2 regions of the Alcanivorax sp. HI0044 genome follow, and region 1 is predicted to be linked to the other one. Evidence: predicted binding sites of a transcription regulator. Region 1 holds the regulator's gene; the other holds the start of a gene.
What was found. The regulator FNR, encoded in region 1, switches genes on or off when oxygen is low (the NO sensors DNR and NnrR bind a similar motif). The targets are predictions, from matches to a motif close to TTGATNTANATCAA.

Region 1 (10,261 bases):
CCTACGGCAACGCCGGGTTCATGCGCGAACAGGTATGTCTCTACATGTGCCCCTACGCCCGTTTCCAGAGCGTCATGTTCGACCGCGACACGCTGATCGTGTCTTACGACGAACAACGCGGCGAACCCCGTGGCCGTGGTGCCAAAAAACGCCAGCAGGAAGATACGGTAGTGGAAAAAGGCGACTGCATCGACTGCGGCATGTGTGTTCAGGTCTGCCCCACTGGCATCGATATTCGTGATGGGCTGCAGTATGAATGCATTACCTGCGCGGCCTGCGTGGACGCCTGTGACGACGTCATGGATCATATCGGCAAGCCACCCGGGCTGATTCGCTACACCACCGAAAACGCCCTGGAAGGCTTTAAGACTCGCATTCTGCGCCCCCGACTCATCGGCTATGGCGCCATCCTCATCATCATGGGCAGCCTGTTTATGGGCACCTTGTACAGCCGTGTGCCACTGCAGGTCGATGTGATTCGAGACCGGAATCAGCTCTACCGCACCGCCAGCAGTGGCGAAGTGGAAAACATCTATCGGCTGGAAATTCAGAACAAGGGCCAGCACAGCCACCGGTATGTGCTCACCATGAAAGGTCCGGATGGCCTGCGCATGAAGAACCGCACTGAATTCACCCTCGACGGCGGCAAGAAACTGTCTTTGCCGGTGACAGTGAGCTATGACCCTTATGAGGTGGAAATGGAATCCGCGCCGATCTGGTTTACGGTAACGGCACTGGATGATCCTGACCTGGAGAAACGCCATGAATCCCGATTCATTGCCCCAGGGCGATGAGCTTCCCTGGTACCGCTACCCTTTTTTATGGCTGGCAATCCTGCTGCCCGCCACATCGGTAGTCGGCGGCCTAACGCTGCTGTATATCGCCATCGTTAATGCCGACACGCCCGTGGTAGACGAATGGTACAAGGAGGGGCGAGCCATCAACCGCTCCGTGGAGCAGGAGCGTCTTGCGGCGCGCCTGGGTATTCGCCTTGAACTGGGCCAGGTGGGCGCTGGCATTCAGGCGCGCCTTAGCAGCGAGGCGGGCATTCCCATGCCCGACACCCTGAACGTCTCCCTGCGCCACCCGACGCTCCCGGAACGGGATGTCACCCTTGCCCTGGAACATATTGAAGGCGCCCTGTACCGCAGCGACGGCACCCTGCCCCATGATGGTCGCCGTGCCGCCACGGTGACCGCCTCCGGCGATCACTGGCGCCTGCATCAGACTGTCATGGCGCAAGGCGACAACCTGATCCTGGGGAAAACCGCCACACCATGACTTCTGCCTGCTGGCATTGCAGTAACCCGGCTCCCGCCGGCGCCTTCCCCGCGCAAACGCCTGACGGCCCCCGTGATGCCTGCTGCCCGGGATGCGCCGCCGCCATAGAAACCATTTATGGCTTGGGCCTGGATGACTACTACCAGATGCGCCAGGATGCCGCGCCACAGCCTGACGATCAGCGCCAAGCGCTGGATTGCGCGCTTTTTTCTGTGCCGGAATTGATCGCCCCGCACCTCACCAGCCTTGCTGATGGCCAACGCCTGAAACTGCAGCTGGGTGGGCTAACCTGTGCCGCCTGCAGCTGGTTGATCGAAAAAACGGTGAGCCAACAGCCCGGCGTGCGGCGCAGCAGCGTCAACCTGGCCAGCATGACACTGACCGTGGACTACAGCGGCCAAGCTGAGGCCAGCCAGACCGTACAACGGATTCAGGCACTGGGCTACACGGTGACTCTGCCCGGCGACCCTCGCGCCCGGACCGACGAACAACGTGCGCATAAGCAATTGCTGGGCCGGTTGGCACTGGCCGGGCTGGGCGCCATGCAGGCCATGATGTACTCCACCGCCCTGTATATCGGCGTGTTCGACGGCAAAGACGCGCTTTACGAATGGGTGTTCCGGCTGGCCAGTTTCGCCGTGGCCACGCCGGTGGTGTTCTACTCCGGTTTGCCGTTTTTCCAGGGAGCCTGGCGCGGCCTCAAGCAGGCACGCCTGACCATGGATGCGCCCATCGCACTGGCACTGCTGCTGGCCTGGGCCGGCAGCCTGGTGATGATGGCCACCGGAGGCAGGCACGTCTATTTCGATTCCGCTGCCATGTTTGTGTTCTTCTTGCTGGCCAGTCGCTGGTTGGAGCAGCGTCAGCGCATGACGATCCAGCAAGCTTACCGGCGAGTCAGCGATACCCTGCCCCAGGCCGTACGCCGCCTTGATGGGCAGCAGATAGCGCACTGGATCAGCGCCCGCCAGGTGGCCAAAGGAGATCGCCTGCAGCTAATACAGGGTGACATTATTCCGGTGGATGGGATCCTTATCGAAGGCCGCGGTGCTTTCGACGAATCGGCACTGAATGGCGAGCCTTTGCCGGTAAGCCATGGCATTAATGATCCGGTCCATGCCGGCAGCCGACTGGTGGAAGGCAATATCGTGCTGGAAGCCTCGGGGCCTGCATCCTCCAGCCTGGTGGCAAAAATCGCTGAGCAGGTGGAGCACGCCCAGCACGAACGCGTGGAAGTGGTCAGGGACTGGCAGCGCATCGCGCCGCTGTTTACCGGCGGCATTCTGTTGCTGGCCGCAACGACCTTTATCTGGCACTGGCCCGCCGGCGCTGCCCTGGCGTTTGAACATACCCTGGCAGTACTGGTGGTGACCTGCCCTTGCGCGCTGGCTCTTGCTGTCCCCCTGACCCTGTCATCGACACTGGGCACCGCATTGCGCGAAGGCATCCTGGTTGCCTCACCCCGGCAGCTTCTGCGCTGCACCGCGGTGAAAGGTGTGCTGTTTGATAAAACCGGCACGCTCACCGCTGGCCAGTTTCGTATTGTCGATACAAAGGCAGCCAACAGCACGACGCCGGAGCAGGATCTGTTGGCGATTGCCGCCGCACTGGAGTGGAATAATCCGCACCCGCTGGCAAAGCCCTTTCAGCAATATTCCCGCCACCCCGGTGTCACGGCGCTTCATGCCGACCATACGGGAGTCACTGGCATGCTGCTGGGTAATACATGGCGTATCACCGGTGCGCCGGATCAGGCGCGCCCCGGCACAACCTGCCTGCAGCTGCTTTGCGATAATGAAGTACGGCTTTACGTATGGCTGCAGGACCCAGTTCGCACAGAGGCAAGCGCCGTGGTGAAAGCCCTGACAGGCCTTGGTATCACCTCGCGACTGGCCAGTGGTGACAATGCCCAGGCGGTGAACGCAGTCGCCGATCAGCTGGAAATCCGTGAGCGGCGCTACCAGCAAAAGCCTGCTGATAAAGCCGCATGGCTCGAGCAACTGGAAAGCAGTGCGCCGCAAATGATGATCGGTGACGGCATCAATGATGCCCAGGCCATGGTCGCCGCCTCGGTCTCCGTTGCGACTGGAAATGCGACCAGTCTGGCCCAGCGGGCGGCTGGACTGTTCCTACTTCATGACACGCTCAACGCGGTTCCTGCCCTACCTCGCCTTTCCCGGCTTTGTCAGCGCACCATCCGGCAAAATCTGGCCTGGGCATTGCTTTACAATATCCTTGCCGTCCCGTTTGCTGTCAGTGGTTTGCTGCCGCCCTGGGCCGCAGCGCTGGGCATGTCAGCCAGCTCGCTTCTGGTCACATTCAACGCCACCCGGGTGACTCGATGGAAATTGTCTTCCTGCTGATACCGCTAGCCTTGTTGTTCCTGGCTGGAGCCATTGCTGCCCTCTTCTGGGCGCTGCGCAAGGATCAATTTGATGATCTGGATAACGCGGCCTGGCGAGTTGTGTTCGAAGACAGGGAGCAGCGCAAGCAGGCTAGAACACAGGCGCCAAAAGAACCGCACCACGCTGACAGTTCAGATAAAACAGATAGCACCCAGGATTCACCATCGAGCCCTCGCGATGACCATTGAAGCCCTTGCCTCCCTGATTGCCAGTGCCGCCCTGATCGCCAGTGCCGGCTCCGTCCATTGCATTGGCATGTGCGGAGGCATCAGCAGCGCGCTGACCTTTTCCATCCCGGAAGCCCGGCGTCAGGGGGTGGCCCTGTGGGGGTGGCAGCTGTTATTCGGGCTGGGCCGCGTCGGCACCTACTGCGCCCTGGGTGCATTGGCGGGCCTGCTTGGCGGCACCTTCCTGGCACAACTTCCCGGCCCCTCCATGGCGGTTGGGCTGATACTGTCCGGCCTGTTGATGTTGTTGCTCAGCACGTACCTGCTCGGCCGCGGTGGACTGCTTCAGCGCGTGGAGAGAATTGGTCAGCGTCTGTGGCGGCGACTGCAACCGGTTACCCGCAAGTTGATGCCCGTTGACCACCCGGCAAAAGCCCTGGGGCTGGGGGCGCTGTGGGGGTTTCTGCCCTGCGGACTGATCTATACCGCCTTGGCACTAGCGGCCACTGCAGGTTCGGCCCTGGCGGGGGCGTTGGTTATGCTCTGCTTTGGTGTCATTACGGTGGTGCCAGTCGCAACCACCGGGGTGCTGGCGTCGCAACTACAGCGTTTTCGCCGCGGCGCCTGGCCCGTTCTGGCCGGCGTCCTCACCTTGTGTCTCGCGCTGGTGTTCTTCTGGCAAGCCATGAGCATGATGCAGCATAGCCATGGTGCACACGCCATGCCCTCTCATTCTGCCGCCGAACATGATGTACAAAGGCACAATACGCACCAGCATCACGCCCACCCTTGATCTGGATCAAATAGCGCCGCGCCGGCAGGAGGATAATCAGCCTCACACTGATGTGCGGCCGCAGGAGGCGTCCATGATTCGCTGGAATACATCACTCATTCGGCAGTACGGCGGCCCCGGCCCGCGCTACACATCGTATCCGCCGGCCACCAGTTTTCACGACGACATCAGTGAAGAAGACTTCTGGCTGGCACTGGATGAAGGCAATGTGGCTCGCCGGCCTTTGTCGCTATACATGCACATCCCTTTCTGTGACAGCGTCTGCTATTACTGTGCCTGCAATCGCATTGTCACTGCCAACAAGGCGCGAGGGGCGGAGTATCTGCAACTGTTGAAACGCGAAATCAAACGCAAGGCCACGCGAGTCGACAAGCGACGGCCGGTGACACAGATGCACTGGGGCGGCGGAACCCCCACCTTTCTCGATGACGGACAGCTCACCGAGCTGGTATACGACCTGGCTCGCCACTTCAATTTGCGCGATGACGAACGCAGTGACTATGCCATAGAGATCGATCCGCGCACCGTGGATCAATCCCGGCTGGGATTGCTGCGTGGGCTCGGTTTTAATCGCGTCAGCCTGGGTGTGCAGGATCTGGATCCGCGTGTGCAGAAAGCGGTCAATCGTGTCCAGCCCTATGAGCTGATCCGCGATACCATGGCATGGAGCCGTGACTTTGGTTTTCGCTCTATCAATACCGATCTGATTTACGGCCTGCCCTGGCAGTCTGAATCGAGTCTGGCACGCACGCTGGAGCGGCTGCTGCCACTTCGGCCAGATCGTATCTCCTTGTACAACTATGCCCACCTGCCTTCACGGTTCAAGGTTCAGCGTCAGATCCAGGAGCAAGCCCTGCCCGGCCCGGAAGAGAAGCTCGGCATGCTGACCCGTGCCGGAAAAATGCTTCAGGAGCAAGGCTACCGATATATCGGCATGGACCATTTTGCGCTGGAAAACGACAGCCTGTCCGTGGCACAGAAAAACGGCCTGCTGCATCGCAATTTCCAGGGCTACACCCTGCATGGCGACGCAGACCTTTTGGGGCTCGGCGTGAGTGCGATCAGCCAGCTCGGCAATTTATATGTCCAGAACCACAAGACGCTGGATGGCTGGGGCCGCGACTTGTCGCAGCGCCGTCTGCCGATTGAAAAAGGCTTCATTCTCAATCGCGACGACCAGATCCGTCGGGCGCTGATTATTCAGTTACTGTGCGACCTGTCCGTGGACATGTCCGTATTCAGCGAAACCTGGGGGATTGATTTCCCGGATTATTTTGCGGATGCCCTGTCTGAATGGGTGGCATTTGAGGCGCAGGGATTAGTGGCCATGGAAAAGGATCGGCTGCATATCACCGACAGCGGTCGCCTGGTTAGCCGGGCTCTGGTGATGCCCTTTGACCGCTACACCCGGAAACAGCAGCAAACCCGGTTTAGCCGGATTATTTGACCTTTATTCTACTATTTTCACTCTATACTCTAAGAGTGACGCTTTACGCAGCGATCAACCGGAGTCTGACCGTGTCTCATCATGTTTCCTGCAACGACTGCAGCCTCAGCCCCATTTGCCTGCCCCTGGCAGTGGCCCCGGCACAACTGGACCAGCTGGACCGTATTATCCACCGAGGCCGCCCACTGAAACGCGGCGAGCACCTGTTTCGCGCCACCGACGGATTTGATTCTGTATATGCCGTGCGCTCTGGCGCCCTGAAAACCTATGTGGTCAGCGATGACGGAGAGGAACAGGTCACCGGGTTTTACCTGCCCGGCGAGGTACTGGGCATGGATGGCATCAGTACCGCGCACCATGTTTCCAATGCCAAAGCCCTGGAGACCGCCACGGTGTGCGAGATTCCCTTCTCGCAACTCGAAACGCTGTCCCAGCAGATTCCCTCTCTGCAACATCATTTCTTCCGTTTGATGAGCAATGAAATTCGGGCGGATCGGGAGTTGCACATGCTGCTTGGCAAGAAAAGTGCGGATGACCGTGTAGCCTCCCTGTTGCTGTCACTGTCTGCCAGGCACCAGCGCCGCGGGCTGAGCGATCATTGTTTTCGCCTGCCCATGTCCCGCTACGACATCGCCAATTACCTCGGCATGGCCGTGGAAACCGTAAGCCGTATTTTTACCCGTTTCCAGCAACAGCAATGGCTTCGCGTTACCGGCCGCGATATTGAAATTCTTGATCGTGCCCGCCTGTGCGGCCAGAACCACGATCCCGCTTTGGAGCTCACAGAGTGACAAAACCTGTCGTCGCGATTCTTGACCGTAATCTGAAGGCCGCCCAGCCCGCCCTGAACAAAGCGCAGCGCATCGCGGCTGCGGCCGGGGCGCCGCTCCAAGTCATCGTCAATGCGTATTCTTCCGCTATGGTGCGTGCCGTTGGCCTGGATGCCGAACGCCAGCAGGCGGCCCAGCAACAGATCAGTAAAGCCTGGCACAAACGCGTCGCCGCACTGCTGGGTGAAGATGCAGGCGAGATCCGTGTTCTTTGGGAAAAAGACAGCATGGATGGGTTGCGCAAGGCCATACTGGCGCTGACTCCGTCACTGGTGGTGGTACATACCAGCGACGACAGTGCCCTTCGCCGCCACCTCTTTACCCCAAGGGACTGGCAATTAATTCGCAAGGCGCCCTGCCCGGTGCTTTGCGTGCATAGCAGGGAGTGGAATGCCTCCCCTCGCATTCTTGCCGCGCTGGATCCGGGCACCGGGGAAGCCTCCGATGACCGGCTCTCTGTGCGGGTGCTGGAAGCTGCGCGTCAGCAGGCCGCTCTGCTTGGTGCTGAGCTCACCGCCTGCCACGTGCTCGATGAAATGGATGAAGGCCTGATTATGGTAGCGGGCGAAGCTATTCCGGACTACACCGGCAGCATGGAAAAAGTGCGCGCCTTCCATCGCGATAATTTCTTTAAGTTCGGGGCCGCCCAGGGGCTGGATAAAAGCCAGCTGATCACCCTGAATGGCCCCATTGCCCACAGCTTGGCCAGCTATTGCGACAGGGAAGACGTAGACCTGCTGGTGCTGGGTACCGTGCACCGCAACCTGCCAGAGCGGCTGCTGCTCGGCTCCACGGCAGAGTCCGTGATTACTCGCGTTAACGCGGACGTACTGGTGATCAAACCGGAGGACTTCCAGTCGCCCTGGATCAACAATGACGATGACCAATGACACTCACACTAGAGAGGCTCCATGATGTCAGATAAAAAGGATTTTACCGCCCGCGCCCGTCAGCAGCTTGAGGATTGGGACTACCAGCTGGATCGGCTGTCGGCACGGCTGAACGATTTGCGTGATGAATGGCGCGATGAGGCCCGGGAAAAGCTCAACGAAATGAAAGGCCGGCGCAGCGAGTTCGAGGAAAAACTGGAGCGGCTGGAATCCCATGGCGATGACGCCTGGGATGACATCAAAGCCGGGCTTGAAATCGCCTGGGATGGTCTGAAAACCGGTTTTCTCGCCGCCAAGAGTGAATTCGAAGACAACAAGAAGCACTGAGCACATGAAAACGATGACGCCGGCGCTGCCTGCGTCATCGCCCAAGCCTGTCAGGCGCCCTGCGAAACACCGGCTTCAATGTTGTGGATTCCGCCTGACAATAGCGGTAGCCCGCCACATCAAATTGTTTCAGCTTGCCCGGATCCTTCAATCCTTTTCTGATAATCCAGGCCGCCATCAGGCCGCGCGCCTTCTTGGCATAAAAACTGATAACCTTGTACTTGCCGTTTTTTTCGTCCTGAAAAACGGGCTCAATGATGGTGCCGGCAACGTCCTTCTTCTTCACCGATTTGAAGTACTCGTTGGACGCCAGATTCACCAGGGTATCGGTTTTGGCCGCCTTCATGTCCTTGTTCAGCAAGTCGGTAATGGTGCTGCCCCAGAAGGCATACAAATCCTTGCCGCGAACGTTATCCAGTCGTGTGCCCATTTCCAGCCGATAAGGCTGCATCAGGTCCAGTGGGCGCAGCACCCCATACAAGCCGGAGAGCATGCGGAATCGCGACTGGGCATCGTTGAGCTGGTTGTCTGTGAACGATTCGATGTCCAGGCCGGTATACACATCGCCTTTGAAAGCAAACGCCGCCGGGCGGGCATTTTTCTTGTTGAAGGGGCGAGCCCACAAGGAAAAACGCTCTGCATTCAGATGGGCGATTTTGTCACTGACACCCATCAGGCTGCTGATATCTGCCGGCGAAAGCTGGCGTGCACGCTCAATCAGCACCTCGCTATCGTCAAGCAAGCGGGGTTGCGTGGCTTTCAGTGCCGGTAATTCACTCTCGTAATCCAGCGTTTTTGCCGGCGAGACAACAATCAACATGCCCTTCTCCTTTACATATGCCTGCTGGGATTATATGAATCAGGATAGGTCAGGTCTGCATCTGTGGAGGATAAATGCGCCTATTGCTTGTATTAACTGTGGTTATCGCGGTCTCTGCCCTGTTATGGGGGAGCTGGCAGTGGGGCCGGCGTCCGTTTTTGCTGATCGCCAGTCTGGTGCTGGCCGGATTGATCGTGCTGGCCATCGGTGTCTGGAAAGGCGGCAAGGATGATCAGGTATATTTGCCACCCAAGGGAGTGGAACTGGCCCTTTCGGAAATTCGTGACTCGGAATCCGGCGTGCGGCTTAGCGGCACGGTTCGCAATGAAGGCAAGCAGGATATAGCCGCACTCTCCCTGCAGGCACAGGCGCTGCATTGCCGGTCAGCGGATGATTGTCAGGTCATTTATCAGCAGCCCATTACCCTGCAGATGTATCTGCCCCGCGGCAGTGAATATCAATTTGCGGTTGTCAGCCGTCACCCGGAGGAAAAAACGCGGGTGGATCGCTGGCAACTGAGGGTGGTGGAAAAACTGGCCTACCCGGAAGCGGAATAAGGCACGCAAGACCGGGCTGGCATGATCTGACATGAATCGTCACAATGCGGCTTCCAAACTCCCAGGAGTCATTATGGCATCACTGATTCCCGGCCAGCTCACCCCCATCGGCGACCACGCCTGGCGGGTACTGGCGCGCAACCCGGGCATGATGACCGGGCCAGGCACCAACAGTTATTTGTTTGGCAGGGACAGCCTTACCGTTATTGACCCCGGCCCGGAGGATCAAGAGCACCTGCAGGCATTATTGCAGGCCGCACGCGCGCTGGATAAGCCGATTACTCAGGTCATCGTGACTCACACTCACCGCGATCACTCTCCCGGCGCACTGGCCCTGGTGGCCGCCACCGGTGCTCGCTGCCTGGGACCTTCTGTGCCAGATGATGGGCTGCAGGATGAAAGCTGGCATGCGGACCGCCTGTTAACTGAAGGCGATACGGTGAATTGTGGCGGTGTCAGCCTGACAGCCATTGAGACCCCGGGCCATGTGGGAAACCATCTTTGCTACCTGAGCGAACAGGGTTTGCTATTCACCGGCGACCACTTGATCCAGGGCTCCACGGTAGTGATCGCCCCCCCTTCTGGCTCCATGCAGGCGTACTTTGCTTCGCTGAGAAAACTGCAAAATCGGGGCATTACCCTGATGGCTCCAGGTCATGGCGATGTCATCAGCCAACCGGAAGACACCCTTTCACAAACCCTGGCCCACCGGCAGAAACGAGAAGACAAGGTAGTCGACTGCCT
Region 2 (10,261 bases), on a different contig from region 1:
CACCGTTGGCGGTGGCCGGCATGATCAGGAGCCGTCAGAAGAGGCGGTAAGCAGGTTGCCTAAATTGCTTACCCGGGTGACACGCCGAATGGCGTCACTGATATCGGGGCTGAGAATACGGTTAGCCTCGTCATCCAGTGCTTCCAGTTTCTCACTGAATTCCAGTGCGCCGCTGCCGCCGGGGGTGACCAGGCCGGTGGTGTAGAGCTGGGCGATAAAGTTCTTCAGCACTACCTTGTCGAAGAATTCCGGAGAGTTGAATTCGTACAGCAAAGAAAGGCGCTGGGCTGTCTGGTGGGCCAGTTCCCCTAGCTGTTCGGCGGTAAGCATGCCGGACCCATATTGCACCAGCAGCCGGATGGTCAGGTAGTAACGCTCCAAAGAGGGCATTACGGTCTGGCCAAGATGGTCCAGCATGTCGGATTCGTGGGTATGAATCGCGGCACCGTGCAGGCAGTCATTTTCACGGCCGATCAGTTGTTCCTGCTGCAGGACGGTGACGATATTATTGACGGCAGCTGCCAGTTCCTCGTCATCCTGCCAGTGCAGGAAGTACTCGTTACGCAGGAAAGGATAGAGCAGACGCACCATGCTTTGCAGTACATCCATGCTGATGGATCGTGCATTCATTACCAGCGAGCAGATCAGGCCCGGCAGAATGAACAGGTGCAGACTGTTGTTGCGCACGTACGCCATTTGCAGGGCGGTTTTTTCATCGGTGGTAACCACGTCGCCCAGCTTGTGTTCAATACGTTCCAGGAAGTCGTGCTCCAGGCCGTACTCAATAATGGCACTGGCGTCATCGTTGGCTAGTGCCGCGTTGTCACTGTAAGGCGCTTGTTTGAGCAGGGAAATATACAGGTCCAGTTGCTGACGAAGCTGGGCAATATCCATGGTGTGCTTGGGAGAGGCCAGCAACGCCAGGCTGAGCAGATTGACCGGGTTCGCCACAGCGGCAGCATTGATGGATTCGACCACCTCTTGTCCCAGTTCTTCCACCGCATGTTTGAACCAGGGTGGATTGTCACCGGGGGCCACGGTTTCATTGCGCCATTTCGGGTTATGGCCGTCCAGATAGTCCACCAGCTTGATCGGTTCACCGAAGTTCAGGTGCACCTGGCCAAAGTGGCTACGTAGCACGGAGAGTGATTTCATCAATCCGCCCACGGATTCCTTCTGCTTTTTCTTGCCGTGCAATTCACCGATGTATGAGCCGGCCTCAATCACTTTTTCGTAGCCCACATAGACGGGCACAAACGCGATTGGCTTGCGTGAATCACGCAGGAAGCTGCGTACGGTCATGGCGAGCATGCCGGTACGGGGTTTGAGCATACGGCCGCTGCGGCTACGCCCGCCTTCCACAAAATATTCGATGGAAAAGCCACGTGCTGTAATGGTGTGCAGGTATTCGCTGAATACGGCGGCGTACAGGGGGTTGTCACGGAAGCTGCGGCGCATGAAGAAGGCGCCGCCGCGACGCAGAATAGTGCCCACAATGGGCAGGTTCAGGTTGATGCCGGCGGCAATATGCGGTGGTACCAGGCCGTTGCGAAACATCACGAAGGACAGCAGCAGGTAGTCAATGTGGCTGCGATGGCAGGGCACGTAGATAATTTCGTGATCGCCGGCCACCTTGGTCAGGTTGTCCATGTTGTAGAGGCGAATGCCGCCATACAGCCGGTTCCACACCCAGTTCAGAAACAGCTCCAGGGTTCGGATTACGGTGTGGGAGTAGTCGGCCGCAATTTCCATGGCGTAACCGCGAGCCTTGGCTTCCAGCTTTTCTTCACTGACGTCCTGACGCTTCGCTTCAGCGCGAATCACTTCTCGCACCGGTATGGAATCGACCACGGTATTGGTCAGGGTGCGCCGGTGTGACAGGTCGGGGCCGATGGCCGCTTCCTGCTGACGGCGAAAGTGCACCCGCAGGATGCGCGATGCCTTGCGCACGGCCTGGTCGTCTTTCTGGCACTGGTCAACCAGGGTGCGCAGGGACATGGGGCGGCTGAACTGCACGTATAGTTGGCGGCCCTGGGTGATGATGATGAAGAATTTCTTGATAAACCCGGCCGGAGACCAGTTATCCGAAAACAGGATGCGCCACATGGAGTTTTCTTTTTCCGGGCGGCGCCCCCAGAACACGGAGACGGGCACAAGCTGTACATCGGCTTCCGGGTTGGCACGCAGGGCTGCAACCAGTTTTTCCAGCCGGGGAGGGGACACCGCCCGGCGCTGACGGCGGTTACCCAGTTGGCGGCGGTAAAGCTGAAAATAACTGTGGTTGAGGTGGGTTTTTCCCAGTGTCAGGCCGCGCAGGGCAGAAGAGAGCCCCAGCTGCCGGGCGGTCTGGTCCGCCACGGCTGCGTCGGCAGCAGAGCGGTCGCTGAGTACATAGACCACCGGAGTATTGGCAGCAAGCTGCAGTTCCTTGGGATCCGAAGGGAGCGCATTGGCGCGGGTGCACAGGCGTAAAAATACGCGTATGAGGAAGAAGCCTAGTCGATCCAGGCCAAGCCAAGGTGTCATAGTCGGATACAGTTAACGAATGTGAGCCAAGTGTATCGAAAGCCCTGAGCCTGGAACACCAGCGGATATTTCAATTTGTTTCAAAATTGCTGCGACTGGACGACAACGAGCGTATGGCAGGGGCCGGCGCTGATTCGACCTGCTATAATTGTGGGAATTATTCCCCGCCATGGACAGAGTGAAGGAGCCTCCGGTGTCGACACCGCAATCCGGTATTTTTGACCGCAGTTATGCCCATCATGGGTTTTTCGAGTTCAGTCTTGGCAGTGGCCACAAGACCGAGTCATTGCGCCAGGCCCTGCGTGATCTGGTTGCGCTGAAGAGTGAAAAGACGCCGGTTTTACTGGGTTTCGGGCCAGATCTCTGGGCCTGCTTTGATTCGCGCTTCAGTTTTCCGCCTTTTTCTTTGGAGGGGCACATTCCGGCCACCCAGGGGGATTTGTGGGTGTGGGTGCAGGCCCGGGAGGCGGGAGACCTGTTCGATACCAGCATGCTGGTACGCCAGGCGGTGGGTGACCTGCTCGCGACCCAGCTTGAGCTAACCGCCTTTGTGTACCACGACATGCGCGATTTGACCGGTTTTGTGGATGGCATCGGCAACCCCACCGGGGAAAAGGCGGAACAGGCGACTTTTATCGCTGAGCCGCACCCCGGCGCGGGCGGTAGTTGGGTGCTGACCCAGAAATGGATTCATGACCTGGGCAAGTTCAACCGGTTACCGGTCAGTGAGCAGGAAAATGTGTTTGGCCGGACCAAGGAAGACGCCGTGGAGTTCGATGATGAGCGCATGCCCGCAGATGCCCACGTAGGACGCGTCGATGTCGACCGGGATGGTGTAGCGCAGAAAATGTGGCGGCGGTCGGTCCCTTACGGTGACAGCGGCCAGCATGGCCTGTATTTCCTGGCGTTTTGTTGCGAGCTGGACCGTTATGATTTTCTGCTGCGACGCATGTATGGCATTGCGGATGACTCAGTGAAAGATCGGTTGCTGGAATTTACCCGGCCGGTGATGGGCTCCTGGTGGTATGCCCCGTCCCAGGATTGGCTGGATGCGCTCTGATTCAGCGTATATTGGGGGCGTACCATGAAGAGCTGTGTTTCTGGTCCTTCGCTGGCCTGTTTGTTGGCGCTGCTGGCAGGGTGTGAAACCGGTGGCACCCAGGTGGTGCAGTCCTATCCGGGGCAGTTTGGTGTGTTTTGCCCGCAGTGGAGCGAATGCCTTAATGCGGCGCAGCGGGCCTGTGGTGGGGTGGGGTATACCATCGAGCGGGCGGCCCCGGAAAAAGGGGAGCTGGAAGTCATCTGCCAGGGTGGCAATCGTCGACAGGAACCCTCGGCAAGTACACCGGAGCAGTTGCGCGAGCGCTGCCTGCAATCGCCAGACTATCCCTGCTGAGTCCCTGCCGAGCGCTACAAAGCGAAAGCGTATGACGAGCAGGGTGCCTGGCGTCAGTCTTTCCCGTTCTGTGTGTCGTCGTCGCCGGAATCCAGCCAGATAAACAGGGCAAAACTGCCCGCAAAGACCAGAATGCCGGCAATCACGGCGATTCCTGCCAGAACCACGCTGTCCATATACATAAAAAATCCTCCCGGAGCCTGTCTCGGTAGCATGACAGGTTCCGGGAGGATAGTGATGATGCAGGTCAACATTTGCCACCGGAAGCCGGTAGCGACACAGACCTAGTCGCCGGTTTTCCAGCCGGTGAACATTTTCTTCACCAGGAAGGGCGTGAGCTTCAATGAGGCGCCGAGCCACTGGCCAACGCTGGACGGGAAAACGAACAGCAGGGCGTTCTTGATGCCGTTGTAGGTGGCTTGATCAAACGGGTACCAGAAAATATTGCGTTTGGACGGCAGAATATCCCAGTTCACCACTTTCGCCTGCGTCATTTCTTCCAGCCCTTCCGGGCCATGGGTGCGGCCAATGCCGGATTCCTTCCCGCCACCCCAGGGGGTTTCGGACAGGCCGTGGCTGTAAAGATGATCGTTTACGGTGGTAACCCCGGATTGCAACCGGGCGGCAATGGCTCGGCCGCGTTTGTTGTCTTTGGTCCACACCGAGGAGGTCAGCGCCAGATGCGAATCGTTGGCTTTGCGAATGGCCTCTTCTTCATTGGCCACACGTTGTACTGCGATCAACGGGCCAAAGGTTTCATCGCACATGGTAAGCATGTCGTCGGTGACCTGGGTGAGCAGGGTGGCGGGGAAGAAGAAGCCGTTTTCCACATTGCCCACCGGGCGTGACTGGGCTTCGATGCGGGCGCCTTTGGCCAACGCATCTTCCACGTGTTGCTGCACGGTGCGCAGCTGACCGGCCGTGGTCAGGCTGCCGATATCCACATCAAAACTGTTGCAGCCGATGCCGTGGCGCAGTTGGCGAGTCTTCTTGGCCAGCAAGTCCACGAATTGGTCGTACACCGCATCCACCACATAGACGCGTTCCACGCCGCCACAGCTTTGCCCAGCATTCTGGTAGCCGGCCCAGGCGGCGCCGTTGGTGGCACGCTCCAGATCCGCGTCTTCCAGCACCAGCATGGGGTCATTGCCGCCCAGCTCCAGGGAAACCGGTGTCAGCGTTTGCGCGGCCTGGGCCATCAACGTTTTGCCCGCAGGTACCGAGCCGGTGAAGAACAGCTTGTCGATGCCGTTATCGAAAAAACCGGTGGCCACTTTGGAACCAGAGCCGACGATGTGTTGGAACAGGCCTTGGGGAAGTTCGCCGGCCGCGACGATTTGTTCGATGGCGCGGCCTACCGCCGGAGTGGCGGCGGCCACTTTCAGCATCACGCCATTGCCGGCCATCAGGGCCATGACGATTTCGCCGAAGGGAATCGACAAGGGGTAGTTCCAGGGGCTGATGATGCCCACCACGCCCAGTGGCACGCGCAGCATGTGGGTGCGCTTGTTGAAGAACAGGATGCTGCCAGCAGGGCGGTTACGCTCTTTCAGGTAATGCTCGGCGTTTTTTGCATACCACTTGCAGGCCAGGGCACAGGGCAACACTTCGGTGGCCAGGGCATCGGTGAGGGTTTTGCCGTTGCTTTCGCTGACGGTGCGCGCCAGATCATCCGCACGATCGACGATGTAGCTGCGCATCATCTGAATATGGCGAGCCCGTTCCTTGAAGGATTTGGCCGCCCAGATGGCTTGTGCCTCGCGGGCCTTGGCCAGCATTTGAGGCAAGGCGTCCAGGTTGGTTTCGCTCAGTTCGGCGACGGCGGTGCCAGTGGCGGGGTTGGTATCGACCACCACCTTGGCGGTCAGCTTTTCTTGTGCAGTCATGTGAAGGGGACTCCATCACGGCAGGCCGCAGTGGGCGGCCCGCAGGCTATTCGGGGCGTTAGGGAAACATAGAGTAAACACGCTGGCTAGGGCCTGTCGACAGGAATTTAGGGCGCTCCGGCTAGCGGCTACCTGACGTGTTCGCAGCTGGGGCATCCAGCTCTGCGGTCCCGGCGAGGCGCGCGGCCATCCGCTCGAAGGTCAGGGCGATGCGTTCCACGGCCCCGGCAATCAGTTCCTGGTTCCGCTGCTCCATGTTGCCGGCCTCGGCCATGGCGGTTTTCAGGCGTTCGGAGTCGGCGCGAAAACGGTCATCGCAATGCCCTCGGGCGCAGGCCTGGTAGGCATCCGCCAGGGACTGCTGCCACCGTGCTGCGCTGTCTTGCAGTGCGGGGGACGACTGGGTATTGATACGTCCTTGTACCCATAGGGAAACCTGGCCCAGGTTGAGGCCGGTCAGCCCCAGATCGGTAAAGTGACGGCGTTCTTCGGGCAGGGCCTTGTCACAGATAGTGAGCCAGCGAAGACGATCTGCCATGCGGGCGTTGAAGCCTTCTTCGTTAATACGGTGGCGATGATGGCCAATCATCGCCAGGTCCTGGGCGGTACCGCGAATCAGCCGCCGGCGCAGGCCCGGGCCATTGGGGGGCGTAATCAGCCTGAACATCATGTAGGCGATAAAGATACCACCGGTAATGGCCAGGCCGTTGCTGGCTACGCGGGCCACATCAAAATCCATGGCGTTACCGGGCTGCACCAGGATGATGTACGGAGTGCAGAACCCCAGGCCGTAGGCCAGGGTGGTCGGATTGCTGATGGCCAGTAGCGCCACGAACAGCGGTGCGCCAAGAATCAGGATCAGTAACGGAAAGTCACCGTTGCTCAGGGCCAGCAGGGGCAGGGTGAAAAACAGGGCAACGGGTGCCGCGAGCACTGAGGTGATGGTGGCCCGGCGCAGCACCACATCCGGTTCGGGCAGGCGGGCAAACAGGATGGTGAAGATCACCGGCATGATCATCAACATGATGGCCATGGGGCTGGCTGTGCCGATCCACAGTCCGGCAGCAATCATGAATACCAGGGCGCTGCGAATCCCCACGGCGGCGGCGATCTGCAGGTCACGGTAGGGTTTGAGACCCTGCGGGCGCAGTTGCATGTCCTTGCTGAAATGCAGGGCGCGGTTGGCTTCCAGAGCGAGAATAATGTCGGCGGTCAGGTTCAGGGCGACCTGGAAAAAGCGTCGTTGCAGCGGGGAGGCGTCGTCGTCCTGTTCGCCGCTGGCGGTTCGTAATTGCTGGCGCAGACGCTGTACTTCTTCCATGGCGTCTTCGGCGGACTGGGTTTCGCGCATGCGTTTGAAGGATTGGCGCAGCGATTCGAGCATGTCCTGCAGGGCGGGTGTCAGCAAGTCACTGTGGTTGCGCATCAGGCGGCCGATGACCCGGATGCGGGCGATCAACGACAGGGTCTTGTGGCAGATAACGGTGGCAGCGCGGGCCCTTCCCGGGCCCTGGGCGCCTTCGTAGAGGACGGCGCTGCTGTCATCACTCAGCGGGAAAATGCTTTGCAGCAGGGTGTCTACCTGAATGTGGCGCTGGGAGTGGGTGCCTGCCGGATTGAGTTCCAGTTCCAGGTAGGCAAGGGTTTGGTTGAGGGCGCCACGGGCGTGCTTCTGCAGCAGGTGGCTGACGCGGGCAGGCCACAGCAGGTTGCTGACCAGGGTTGCGCAAACCGCGCCGACAATAATTTCGCTAACACGGGCATTGGCCACATGAAAAATGCCAACGCTGGAGGTCGTGGTGGGGTTGGCGATGGAGATCACCACAATCAGCGTTGCAGTGATGCCGGCCATGGCAAAGCCATAAATGAAATTGGCTTGCCGTACCCAGGCAGAAGCCGCCGCATTGAGGCCGATCCACAGGGTCAGGGCCAACAGTGCCATGAACGGGTAGGGCAGCAAGGTGGCCAGGATCAACAGACCCATGGCGCCGCCCACCAGTGTGCCGCCGATCTGGCACAGGCCCTTTTCAATCACCAGGCCGGTTTCCGGCCGGACCTGCAGAAACACCGCAGAAATAAGCGCCCAGTAGGGCCGCTCAAGCTGCATGAGCATTGCCAGGTAAAGCGCCAGGCTCATGGCAATAATGCCCTTGAGCGCAAAGAGCACGGAATGGCGCTCCGGTGTGAGAATGACAGCCAGGCGGGGCGGCAAAGTCATGGCAGGTCAATCATTGCGTGGTGGGTGCGTCGTGCAGGCGCACGGTGGCGGTCATGCCGGCGGCCAGCAGGATGTCATCAGGGATTGACTCCAGTTCGATGTGCACCGGAATGCGCTGGGCCAGCCGCACCCAGTTGAAGGTCTGCTGTACCTGCGGGAGCAGCTGCCGGTCGGTCTGGGTGTTGGCATTGGCGATGGCCTGACCCACGCTGGTGACTTTTCCCTGCAGGGTGCGCGAGCCATTCATGAGGATCACGGAGGCGTCCTGACCCACGTGCACCAGTGGCAATTTGGTTTCCTCGAAATAACCGGTGACATAGAAACTGTCGGCTTTGACCATGGAAACCACCGGGCTGCCCTGATTGACAAAATTGCCTTGCTGCAGGGTCAGGTTGACGATGGTGCCGTCCGCCGGGGCATGAATGCGAGTGCGCTCAAGATTGATGTTGGCGCTGTCTCGTTCGGCCTTGGCCAGGGCTACATTGGCTTTGGCCAGTTGAGCCTGAATGCTGGCGCTCTCCAGGGCTTCCTTGCTGATGCTGTTATTGCTGCTGCGGTGCAGCTCCTGGCGGCGCTGATACTGGTGCTGGGCAAGGCGCAGGGCTTCCTGCTGGTAGAGCAGCTGGGCGTCGGCCTTGGCCAACGCGGCCTGGTAGCGGGTGTCATCGATGCGGAACAGCGGGTCGCCCTGGCTGACGCTCTGATTGTCTTCAATGTTGAGTTCACGGACCCAGCCGGAGACATCTGGCGACAGGGTGATGATTTCTGCCCGCACTTTGCCGTCCCGGGTCCAGGGCGCGTAAAGGTAGTAGTTCCATACCCAGTTGCCGGCGATCAGGGCCAGGATGACCAGAACGACGGTGACCAGAATTCGAAGCGATTGTTGCATGGCGCGTCCTTGTGTCAGTCAGCTCAATAGCCGCAGTGAAAGAGCAACAAAACAGACGAACAGGGAAAGGTAGAACCAGGCACCTTTCCAGACTTGGCGATGCCAGCCCAGCTGTCTCAGCAGCAGGTAAGTCATCAGGGTAAGCGCCAGTGCCAGCAGCACCAGTAATACCATGGGGCTGAACAGCATGCCGCCCACGGGGATTTCATGCAGCCACATGGTGCCTTCCGATCCGTGATGGAGCTTTTATAGTAGGGGCAGTTTGCCTGAATTTGTAGCAGGCTGCTGCGCCTGCCTGATACGTCCACGTTTTGGGTCAGGGCATTCAGGCAGAAGCGCCGGGGATATTTATACTGAGGTCATCAGGTGCTGGAGCAGCCGCTGATAGATCTGCGTCAGGGTGTCCAGTTCGCTGATGCTGGTGTGCTCGTCCACCTTGTGGATGGTGGCGTTGGTGGGGCCCAGCTCCACCACTTGCGTGCCGGTGGGGGCGATAAAGCGGCCATCGCTGGTGCCGCCGGCGGTGGACAGTTCGGTGTCCAGCTCGGTGACATCGCGGATGGCATTGACGGCCGCGTCCACCAGAGCGCCGCGGTCGGTGAGAAACGGCTGGCCGGACAGGGTCCATTGCAGATCATAGTCCAGGCCATGTTTGTCAAAGATGGCTCCGGTGCGCTCGCGCAGAATGGCGTCGGTGAGCTCAGTGGAGAAACGGAAATTGAAAATGATTTCGCAGGTGCCGGGAATCACGTTGGTGGCACCGGTGCCGCCGTTGATGTTGGAAATCTGGAAACTGGTGGCAGGAAAAAAATCGTTACCCTGATCCCACTCGGTGGTTGCCAGTTCCGCCAGTGCCGGGGCCACATCATGTACCGGGTTGCGGGCCAGATGCGGGTAGGCCACATGGCCCTGGATGCCTTTTACGGTGAGCCTGGCGCCCAGCGAGCCCCGGCGACCGTTCTTGATCACGTCACCGACAATGTTGGTGGATGACGGCTCCCCAACCAGACAGTAATCCATGTGTTCCTGGCGAGCCTGCAGGTGTTCCACCACCTTGACGGTGCCGTTAACCGATGGCCCTTCTTCGTCGGCGGTGATCAGAAAAGCCAGGCTGCCGTTATGGTCCGGGTGGGCGGCGATAAAGTCTTCCATGGCCACCATCATGGCGGCGATGGAGCCTTTCATGTCGGCGGTCCCGCGCCCGTACAGCAGGTCGCCTTCCTCGGTGGGGGTGAACGGATCGTATTTCCAGGTGGCGACGTCGCCGGTGGGCACCACATCGGTATGGCCGGCGAAAGCGAATACCGGCCCCTGCTTGCCGCGACGGGCCCACAGGTTGCGCACTT

Region 2: a site for FNR is predicted at 4,160-4,173, ahead of ccoM (cytochrome c oxidase subunit CcoM). Genes of this name have one in related genera too.

Annotation. Positions count from the first base shown of each region.
Region 1 is NZ_LWEZ01001184.1:7,974-18,234, forward strand. It holds gene ccoG (cytochrome c oxidase accessory protein CcoG) at 1-794, shown strand, start outside; gene A3730_RS15735 (FixH family protein) at 763-1,281, shown strand; gene A3730_RS15740 (heavy metal translocating P-type ATPase) at 1,278-3,644, shown strand; gene ccoS (cbb3-type cytochrome oxidase assembly protein CcoS) at 3,623-3,874, shown strand; gene A3730_RS15750 (sulfite exporter TauE/SafE family protein) at 3,864-4,646, shown strand; gene hemN (oxygen-independent coproporphyrinogen III oxidase) at 4,720-6,093, shown strand; gene fnr (fumarate/nitrate reduction transcriptional regulator Fnr) at 6,129-6,884, shown strand; gene A3730_RS15765 (universal stress protein) at 6,881-7,813, shown strand; gene A3730_RS15770 (hypothetical protein) at 7,835-8,140, shown strand; gene yaaA (peroxide stress protein YaaA) at 8,175-8,960, opposite strand; gene A3730_RS15780 (hypothetical protein) at 9,035-9,517, shown strand; gene A3730_RS15785 (MBL fold metallo-hydrolase) at 9,591-10,261, shown strand, end outside.
Region 2 is NZ_LWEZ01000225.1:27,819-38,079, reverse strand. It holds gene plsB (glycerol-3-phosphate 1-O-acyltransferase PlsB) at 25-2,526, opposite strand; gene A3730_RS02880 (Dyp-type peroxidase) at 2,720-3,586, shown strand; gene A3730_RS02875 (hypothetical protein) at 3,611-3,922, shown strand; gene ccoM (cytochrome c oxidase subunit CcoM) at 3,976-4,104, opposite strand; gene A3730_RS02870 (aldehyde dehydrogenase family protein) at 4,207-5,808, opposite strand; gene A3730_RS02865 (FUSC family protein) at 5,930-8,026, opposite strand; gene A3730_RS02860 (HlyD family secretion protein) at 8,037-8,915, opposite strand; gene A3730_RS02855 (DUF1656 domain-containing protein) at 8,934-9,134, opposite strand; gene dapE (succinyl-diaminopimelate desuccinylase) at 9,264-10,261, opposite strand, start outside.